3 regions of the Lichenihabitans psoromatis genome follow, and region 3 is predicted to be linked to each of the others. Evidence: predicted binding sites of a transcription regulator. Region 3 holds the regulator's gene; each other region holds the start of a gene.
The links. Region 3 encodes PhoB, which activates phosphate uptake and scavenging genes when phosphate is short. Its sites were predicted from a motif close to TGTCATNNANCTGTCAT; they were not measured.
Positions count from the first base shown of each region.

Region 1: a site for PhoB is predicted at 1,326-1,342, ahead of EY713_RS07225 (inorganic phosphate transporter). Genes of this name have one in related genera too.
Region 2: a site for PhoB is predicted at 1,848-1,864, ahead of EY713_RS19335 (YdcH family protein). Genes of this name have one in related genera too.

Region 1 is NZ_CP036515.1:1,549,732-1,553,008, forward strand. Features, by position in the region: gene EY713_RS07215 (alkene reductase) at 1-423, shown strand, start outside; gene EY713_RS07220 (SDR family NAD(P)-dependent oxidoreductase) at 448-1,215, opposite strand; gene EY713_RS07225 (inorganic phosphate transporter) at 1,452-2,831, shown strand; gene EY713_RS07230 (efflux RND transporter permease subunit) at 3,002-3,277, shown strand, end outside.
Region 2 is NZ_CP036515.1:4,130,754-4,134,030, forward strand. Features, by position in the region: gene EY713_RS19325 (hypothetical protein) at 1-340, shown strand, start outside; gene rpoH (RNA polymerase sigma factor RpoH) at 393-1,298, opposite strand; gene EY713_RS19335 (YdcH family protein) at 1,645-1,809, opposite strand; gene EY713_RS19340 (SDR family oxidoreductase) at 2,039-3,025, opposite strand.
Region 3 is NZ_CP036515.1:2,258,132-2,261,408, reverse strand. Features, by position in the region: gene pstB (phosphate ABC transporter ATP-binding protein PstB) at 1-586, shown strand, start outside; gene phoU (phosphate signaling complex protein PhoU) at 702-1,424, shown strand; gene phoB (phosphate regulon transcriptional regulator PhoB) at 1,570-2,310, shown strand; gene EY713_RS10525 (hypothetical protein) at 2,320-2,628, opposite strand; gene ppk2 (polyphosphate kinase 2) at 2,753-3,277, shown strand, end outside.

The sequences.
Region 1 (3,277 bases), 710 kb from region 3:
ATCCGCATCTCGCCCGGCACCACGATGCCGGGGGAAGCGCCGCTCGATAGCGACCCGATGGGGACCTACGGGACCTATATCGATGCGCTGTCGGCGCATGGTCTGGTCTACATCCACGATATCGAGGGCGTGACCCAGATGAGCCGCGACCCCAACGGCATTGATTATCCGGCCCTGCGGAAGCGCTTCAAGGGCGCCTATATTGCCAACAACAACTACGATCGTGCGCTGGCCGACAAGACCCTCGAGGAGGGCAATGCCGATTTGATCAGCTTCGGCCGGCCGTTTATCGCCAATCCGGATCTCGTGGATCGTCTGCGGAACGGCGACCCGCTCGCCGAAGCCCCCAAGGCTTATTGGTATGGCGGGGACCAGACGGGCTATTCCGATTGGCCGGGCATGAACGGTCAGATCAAAGGCTAGCCTGAATCGACCCGGGTTCCGGGTTCAGCGAACCCCGAGGCCCGCCAAGAGACCACCATCGATGACATGATCCGAGCCGGTGATGAAACCGGCTCGCGATGATGCCAAAAAGGCGATGAGATCGGCCACCTCGTCGGCCTCGCCGATCCGGCCGATCGGATGGGCGGCCCCAAACCGGGCGAAGACCGCCTCGACGTCGGCCTCGGGTCCGTCGAGTGTGCGGGCCGCGAGTTCGAGGATGGGCGTGCGGACCGAGCCAGGGCTGACCGACAGGACACGGATGCGATCCCCGGCGAAATCGAGAGCCATGGCGCGAGTCAGCGCGTGGATCGCACCCTTCGAGGCCACATAGGCGGCCACGCCCTGCTGGCAGGCATGGCCCTGAACGCTCGACACGTTGACGATCGCACCGCCGCCGCGCTTCCGCATCTCCGGTACGCCGAAATGCGCCGTCAGGTGGATCGACCCGACATTGACGGCCAGACAGCGGGCGAAAATCTCCGGGCTCGTCGTCACCGCATCACCATAGGGATGCACGGCCGCCGAATTGACCACGATGTCGAGGCCGCCGAAGCGCGTCACGATATCGGCCATCGCTGCTTCGACCTCTTGCGGAACGGAGACGTCGGTCCGGCGAACCGCGATCCCCGCGTCGACCAGAGCCGCATTGCCGAGCTCGTCGATGCCGAGGGCCAGAACGTCGGCCCCGAGCGCGGCGAACCGCAAGGCTGTCGCGCGCGCGATCCCGGTCGTGCCGGTCACCAAGGCTATTTTGCCGTTGAGTTCGATCATTGCGTTCGCCTCGCTCCAGGCCGGTCCCTTGGTGCTCGCGCGCAGAAGTGCCTCAAGCTTTGGCACGGTTCAAGCGGCGATGCGTGTGTCGGCTGCAACGCATGCGTGTTTGTCGTCAAACCTTCACCGGGAAAATCTAAGGCACTTTGGTTGAGTTTGGCCGGAAGTGCGAGACCGCGTTCCCCTAGGCCATGCCCTGTGGACGGTTGCGTCGGCCGTATTTTTAAGGAGAGGCCATGCTCGCTGCCCTCACGTCCGGTTCCACCGCAGCTTTCGTCCTGATGATCGGCTGCCTCATCCTGGTGTTGGCTTTCGAGTTTTCCAACGGCTTCCACGATACGGCCAATGCCGTCGCCACGGTCATCTACACCAAGTCGCTGAAGCCGACCGTTGCGGTCGTCTGGTCCGGGCTGATGAATTTCGCCGGCGTGCTGCTCGGCGGCATTGCGGTCGCCTATGCGCTCGTCGAACTCATTCCGCCGGATGTGCTGTCCCCACCCGGAGGTGGGCTGGCGATCGGCATGCTGGCGGCGCTGTTCGTCACGGCGCTCGTCTGGAACGTCGCCACCTGGGCGTTTGGCATTCCGAACTCGAGCTCGCATGCGTTGATCGGCGCTCTCGTCGGTGTCGCGATCGAGAATGCGCTGGTGCGCGGCCGCGACCTGCACAGCGGCGTCGACTGGAATCAAGTGTGGAGCGTGCTTCTCTCCCTATTGGTCTCGCCCGTTCTCGGCTTCGTCTTCTCGCTGCTGCTCTTCTACGTCATCAAGGCGCTGATCCACGACAAAGCGCTCTACACGGTGCCGGAGGAGGGCAAGCCGCCGGTTTGGTGGATGCGCGGCTTGCTCATTCTGACCTGCACTGGCGTGAGTTTCTCGCACGGGACGAACGACGGGCAGAAGAGCATCGGCCTGATCATGCTGACCGTGATCGGTCTCGCGCCTGCCGTCTATGCGATCAACCAGGACATCAAACCCGAGGCCATCCAGCATCTGTCGCAAGCCATGCCGCAGGCCGCCGATCTGATCGGCCGGTTCGGCGACGACCAGAAGCAACTCGGTGTCGAGGCCGCCAAAAAGCTCGGGGAGACCTTGGGCAAGGCCAAGCAGATCACCGACATCCCGGATGCCGAGCGCATCGCGACCCGGAACGATCTTAACCGCACCATCTCCGAACTGCATACGGTCAGTGAGACCAAGGAGGCGCCGGACGACGCCAAGAAATCCGCCAAGAGCATCGGCAAGGACCTGTCCACGGCGGTGCAATATGTGCCGTGGTGGGTGCGGATTCTGAGCGCCGTGTGCCTCGGCCTTGGGACGATGGTCGGCTATAAACGCATCGTGGAGACGCTCGGCGAACGCATCGGCAAGGAGCATCTCGTTCCGGCGCAGGGCGCATCCGCCGAATTGGTCGCCGCCGTGTTGATCGGGGGCGCGGGCATCACCGGTTTCCCGGTGAGCACCACCCATGTGGTGACGGCCGGTATCGCCGGCACGATGGTGGGTTCCGGGTCCGGTATTCAGCCTGCAACGCTGTGGCAGATTGGCACGGCTTGGCTCCTCACCCTGCCGGCCACAATGCTGATGTCCGGTCTCATTCTTTACGTTCTCTCCTAAGCGGTCCCGCCTCGCCGAGCGGCGTTGGGCAATGTCCCATGCCGCTCCTCAGGACGGGCAGCGAAGGTCGGGTCAGGACGATGCCGAACCAAGCTATAGCTCAGCCCCTGTGACACCCTGCCGTCGCAACGCTTCCGCTCCAAACTCGTTCTGGAGCCGGGAGTTCAGCTATGGGTCTCGTCCTTTACGCGCTCAAATTCCGCATCTCGTTCTACGTTCTCTCGGTCCTGATCGTTCTGGCCGGGGTCGGGGCCTGTATCGTCATGCCCAAAGACGTTTTGCCGAATGTCGACATTCCGGTCGTCATCGTGGTGTGGACCTACAACGGTCTCGACACGACCGATATGACCCAGCGGATCACGACCTATAGCGAATTCTCGCTCTCCAATAACGTCAACAACATCCGCCGGATGGAAAGCACGACCATTCCGGGTACCGCAATCGAG
Region 2 (3,277 bases), 1.9 Mb from region 3:
CGCGAGCCATACGATGGATTTGCGGTTCACGCCGGGTCCGGGCAATCAACTTGGAAACGTGAAGCAAATCAACGTGCCGCAACTGCGCCGGGACGATTCACCGACAGGCGACACGCTGGTCGGACTGCCGGTGACCATCACGGACAATTATTTTTTGGTGGGACTGACGCGCGGCGACGTCGAAAGCCGCAACCTGGACCTCATCAAGAGCCGGAATTGGTTCGACGTCCCCTTGCTGCTGGTGTCTGGCAAGGTCGCCAAGATAACCTTCGAGAAGGGCACGTCGGGACAGCGCATTATCGAAAGCGCTATTCAAAGCTGGCAGTCAGCCACGCCATAAACAAAAAAGCCGAGGCGATTGCCTCGGCTTTTTTAGTAGTCGACCGTCAGGTTCAATGAACGCTCGATTGCGATTCCAACAAAGGCCGGCTTGCTTCAATCCGCGCCAATCCGGTCTTCACGGCAGCCTGCACCTTTTCGAAGGCTCTCACCTCGATTTGCCGAACGCGCTCGCGCGAGATGTTGAACTCCTCGGAGAGTTGCTCGAGCGTAATCGGATCCTCCGCAAGACGACGCGCCTCGAAGATGCGGCGCTCACGCGGGTTCAGAACGTCCAGCGCTCCCTTCAGCGCGTCGTGTCGGTTAGAGCTTTCTTCGTGGTCGGCAAGCAGAACCTCCTGGTTCGTCGAATCGTCAACGAGCCAATCCTGCCACTCGCCGTCGCCGTCCTCGCGCATCGGTGAATTCAGGGAGCTGTCGCCACCGAGGCGGCGGTTCATGTCGATCACATCCTGCGCGGTCACGCCGAGCTTGGTCGCGATGGTCTGAACGTGGTCAGGATGAAGATCGCCTTCCTCCAACGCCGAAATTTGGCTCTTCGCCTTCCGCAGGTTGAAGAACAGCTTCTTCTGGTTAGCGGTCGTGCCCATCTTCACGAGCGACCACGAACGAAGAATATATTCCTGGATCGACGCGCGGATCCACCAGATCGCATAAGTCGCAAGGCGGAAGCCCTTATCGGGCTCGAACCGCTTCACAGCCTGCATCAAGCCGACATTGCCTTCCGAAATGACTTCGCCGATCGGGAGTCCGTAGCCGCGATAGCCCATCGCGATCTTGGCCACGAGGCGAAGATGCGAGGTCACGAGTTCGTGGGCTGCATCGCGATCGTCGTGCTCACGCCAGCGCTTCGCCAGCATGAATTCCTGCTGGGGCTGAAGCATGGGAAAGCGACGAATCTCATTGAGATAGCGGGAAAGACCGCTTTCGCTTGAGATCATCGGGAGAGCAGGCGCCATAATATTCGTCCTTGGTCGGCCCGACTCGGGCCTTTTAACGGCCAGCATCCTGCCGTCTCGAACAATCAGATTTGAGCTACATGTCGATTTGATGGCTTAATGCTGCGGTGCAAGATCGACCGCTCGCAACGGCGGCCGCACTCTTTAACGCAACACTGCGATCATCGACCGAGCAGAGCCATCAACCGGCCTCTTCATCTCTTTCAAAAGATGGATCGCAAGACCCACGAAGTAAAGGGTGAGTGGCATCCCGCATCGGCGGCATGCAGTACGCGCTTTCATAGAAAAGGGGCCGGCGATCCGCACGGCCCCTTACACCTGTTTTTAAAATGATCGACGGCAGCTGTTAATGACGCAGCTTGGTCATCTCGTCTTTGAGCTGCAGTTTCTTGCGTTTCAACTCGGACAGTTTCGCGGGCTCTATGCTCGGCGCGGCACGGCAGGAGGCAATTTCTTTATCGATCGCCTGATGACGACGAGCCAACTCCGCAATGTGACTTTGCAGCGACATTCTGAACTCCTAACAGGAATCGTGTCCGAACGCGGTTCACGACGAGATGATGACACGATCTCGACGCGGCTCAAGCGGCCTTTCGGCTGCGTCGTCATCAACTCTTTGCGATGTTGGAGCGGTTTTAAAACGAATTAGCGGCGTCCGACCTTTGCCTGCTCGCGTTACGCCGGGTTACTGCGAGAACACGATCGAGCCGCAGCGTGGCTCGATCGTCTTGGGTTATGCCTTAACGGATTGATCGCACCGAGTGTCGGAGGGCGAAGAAGAGCCCGATCAGCCCCGCGACGACGACCGTGTCACGATGTCGGCTAGTGAAAATTTCCCAGTTTGTGTCGCGCGCATTCAGGTCGAACCGCCCATGCGCCGCATAGACGCCGCCGATCGGCCCGTACAGGTTCGCGGTGGCGCTGCCGAGTTCGCGTTGCTTGGTGATCTGCGCCGGATATCCACCGAGCGCGAGGAGACGATCGGCAAGGCCCGGCGCAAAGCGATCCATCATGATGGCCGCAAGCGTGGACAGGCCAACCCAAACGTCACGACGCGGATGTTGAGCAGTGAACACGATGGCGCGGGCTGCGACTTCCGGCTGGTAGACGGGAGCCACCGGCTGCGGCTTGCGGCCAAGGCGGTTGAGGCTCCAGTCGAATTGGGGGGTGTTGATCGATGGCAGATGCACCATCGACACACGGATGTGGGATCGATCGTGGAACAACTCAGACCGCAAGGCAGCCGTAAATCCCCGGACCGCGAATTTTGCGCCCGACATGGCTGACTGGAGTGGCATGGCCCGGTAGCCCATGGCCGAACCGACATTGATGATGAGGCCACGATCGCGCAGCCTCATGTGTTTGAGCGCCGCAATGGAGCCGTAGACCGTGCCAAGATAGCCGACCTCTGTGGCGCGTTTGAATTCGTCGGGTTCGATCTTTTCGACCGGCGAGAAGATGCTGGTTGCCGCATTGTTGACCCAGACCTCGATCGGGCCGAGCTCATGTTCGATGCTGTCGGCCGCGGCCGCGATGGCACTCGCATCCGCCACGTCGGCCGTGACCACATGGGCGCGCACGCCCATGTCGCGGAGTTCCTTTGCGGTGGCGTCGAGCCTTTGCTGGTCGCGGGCGATCAGACCAACATCGAACCCTTGTCGCGCGAATTCCCGAGCTGTCGCCCGCCCTACCCCTGCGCCTGCTCCCGTCACTACCGCTACGGCCACGTCGATCTCCCTGGTTACGGGCCGGATCGGCCCCTATCACTTGCGCTACGGGCTAACCCGTGCGGCGGGCGTTCGTTTCACACAAGACGCAGCCTTCCCGCGTGCTTGCTCCGCCACGCGACTAGTCGAGGAACCCAGCGTTGACGCTCAAGTCACTGATAGTTCGCGTAGATTTAGCTCGACGGGAATGCCCTCTTGCACCGCACTGAGGCTTGGCTCGACTTGCGACAGAACCCGGCTGTGCCATAATCT
Region 3 (3,277 bases):
CCCGCGCCAGCGCGCCGAAGGCGAGGTCATGCTCGACGGGAAGAATATCCTTCGCCCCGAGCAGGATCTGAACGAGCTCCGCGCGCGGGTCGGCATGGTTTTTCAAAAGCCGACGCCGTTCCCGATGTCGATCTACGACAACATCGCGTTTGGCATCAAATTGTTCGAGAAGCTGCCGAAGAGCGAGCTCGATGGACGTGTCGAAAAGGCGTTGCGCGGCGCCGCCTTGTGGAACGAGGTCAGCAACAAGCTGAACGCGAGCGGCCTGAGCCTCTCGGGCGGTCAGCAACAGCGCCTCTGTATCGCCCGAACCGTGGCGATCAGCCCGGAGGTGATCCTCCTCGATGAGCCCTGTTCGGCACTCGACCCGATCTCGACGGCACGTGTCGAGGAACTGATCGACGAGTTGAAGGCGAGCTACACGATCGTGATCGTGACGCATAGCATGCAGCAGGCTGCCCGCGTGTCCGACCGCACTGCCTTCATGTATCTCGGCGAATTGATCGAATTCGACGACACCAAGAAGATCTTCACCTCGCCGGCCCAGACGCGGACGCAAGACTACATCACGGGTCGTTTCGGCTAAGGCTCTAGACAGACGGGCGATCGTCGCACGGCGCGGCACCGCGCAACGATCGAGTCGCTCGACCGCCTCCCACCCTCTTGCGGATGATCCGCTCCAGCCGCGAAGGACCTCAAACATGCCCGAACATATCGTCAGCGCCTACGACAAGGAACTCGAGAGCCTCGGCCGCAAGATCGCCGAAATGGGCGGCATCGCCGAAAAGATGCTGTCCGACGCGATGGATGCGCTGACCAATAGCGACGTCGATCTCGCCCGTTCGGTCGTGGCGATGGACCCGCGTCTCGACATCCTGCAACGGCAGATCGAAGACAGCGCGATCCTGACGATCGCCAAGCGTCAGCCGATGGCGATGGATCTGCGCGAGATCGTAGCGGCCATCCGGGTGTCAGGCGACCTCGAACGGGTTGGTGACCTCGCCAAGAACATCGCGTCCCGCGCCATGAAGATCGCGTCCGAGCAGCGCCTGCCTCGCGCCGTTATCGGTTTGAAGCATATGAACGAATTGGCGGCGACGCAGCTGAAGGACGTTCTCGACGCTTACGCCCAGCGCGACGTCGAACAGGTTCAGGCTGTTTGGACCCGCGACGCCGAGCTCGATGCCCTGGAAGATTCGGTCTTCCGCGATCTCCTCACGTTTATGATGGAAGATCCGCGCAATATTTCGTTCTGTGCCCATCTCCTCTTCTGCTCCAAGAATATCGAGCGGGTCGGCGACCATACGACCAACATCGCCGAGACGGTCTATTACCTCGTCACCGGCGAAACCTTGCCGATGGATCGGCCCAAGGGCCGGATGTCGAGCCTGATCCCGACCGACGCCGCCGATGAGGTTGCCTGAGACTGGATCGGCTCGCCTCGTGTCGCCGATCATCCGGGCCATGTCGGAGACGACGGCGAGCCGTACAGGATGTGGCGATCACGATCATGCCCCCGGCTCATGGCGCGGACACGCCGCCTGACGCCCGGGCAAAGGAGCATTCGTCATGAATAGCATGCGGACCACGATCAAGAGCGGCTCCGTCGGGACGGCGCCGCACATCCTCGTGGTCGAAGACGAACAGGCGCTGGGGTTGCTGCTGTCCTACAATCTCGAGGCGGAAGGCTTCACGGTCGAACGTGTGGAGCGCGGTGACGAGGCCGAACTCCGCCTGAGCGAAATGCCGCCGGATCTCGTCATTCTCGATTGGATGCTGCCGGGCGTTTCGGGCCTCGAAATTTGCCGTCGCCTGCGTGCGCGTGAATCGACCCGGACGTTGCCGGTGATCATGCTGACGGCGCGCGGCGAAGAGGGCGAGCGCGTGCGTGGCCTGTCGGTCGGGGCCGACGATTACGTCGTGAAACCCTTCTCGGTGCCCGAATTGATGGCGCGGGTCCGGTCCCTGCTGCGTCGCTCGAAGCCGGAGCGTCTGGCCAATCGGCTCATGGCTGGCGACCTCGATCTCGATCGCGAGACCCGCAGGGTGCGCCGAGCCGGACGCGACGTTCATCTCGGCCCGACGGAATTTCGCTTGCTGGAATATCTAATGGAACGGCCGGGCCGTGTCTTCTCCCGCTCGCAATTGTTGGACGGGGTCTGGGGCATGTCGGTCGAGATCGACGAGCGCACGGTCGACGTGCATGTCGGGCGCCTGCGGAAATCGCTCTCGCGCGGGCGGGAACGTGATCCTCTGCGCACCGTGCGCGGCGCGGGCTATTCCTTCGACGAAACCTTCGGCAAAGCCTGAGGCCCGTTCCTAAAGCAGCATCATCTCCTGCGCGCGGATAATGACGGCTTCCTGGCGGAAAATCGTCTCGAGATGTTGCCGATAGTCGCTCCACCACGCGCGGTCGAGGTCATCGCACATGATCTCCATCACGACGATCTCGTCACGGCTGGTCGGCTGGCCACCGCGCTTCCAATGCCCCTCGGCCGGCGAGCGCGTATAGGCCGTGACGCCGCCGAAACGCTCGGTCAGAGCAGCCGCCATCGTCTCGTAATGCGATTTCGGAAACAGGCGACTATCATTGTCGAAAACCGGAAGCAGGACCTGAATCAACACCATGACGGCCTCGTGCATTTGACGTCGTCGTCTCCCCGCATCGTGGCGCCAAGCTTGTGGGCGACCTTGTCACATGCGTGCCATCCGAAAATCCGAAACTGCAACGAGACAGACCCTGGAGCCGCGAATGAACGACCAGCATACCCCCAATCCCATGTCGGATGTGCAACGGATCCAGAACGAGATCGCAGACAGCTTCGACGAGGAACTCGAACTTGAAATGGACGATCAGCGCCTCGAACAAGCGCTGGATTCGCTCTCCGACCATCCCGAGCGCGAGTCTCTCGATCGGCGGGTCTATTTCAAGGAGTTGTTCCGCCTGCAGCGCGATCTCGTGCGTCTGCAGGATTGGGTCCAGCACCAGAAGCTGAAAGTCGTGGTGATCTTCGAAGGTCGGGACAGCGCCGGCAAGGGCGGGGTCATCAAGCGCATCACCCAGCGGCTCAATCCGCGCGTGTGCCGCGTCGTGGCACTGCCGGCGCCGAGCGAGCGCGAGCGGACACAATGGTATTTCCAACGCTATGTGGCGCATCTGCCGGCCGCCGGTGAAATGGTGCTGCTCGATCGCAGCTGGTACAATCGCGCCGGGGTCGAGCGCGTCATGGGCTTCTGCACCGAAGCCGAGGTCGAAGAATTTTTCCGTTCGGTTCCA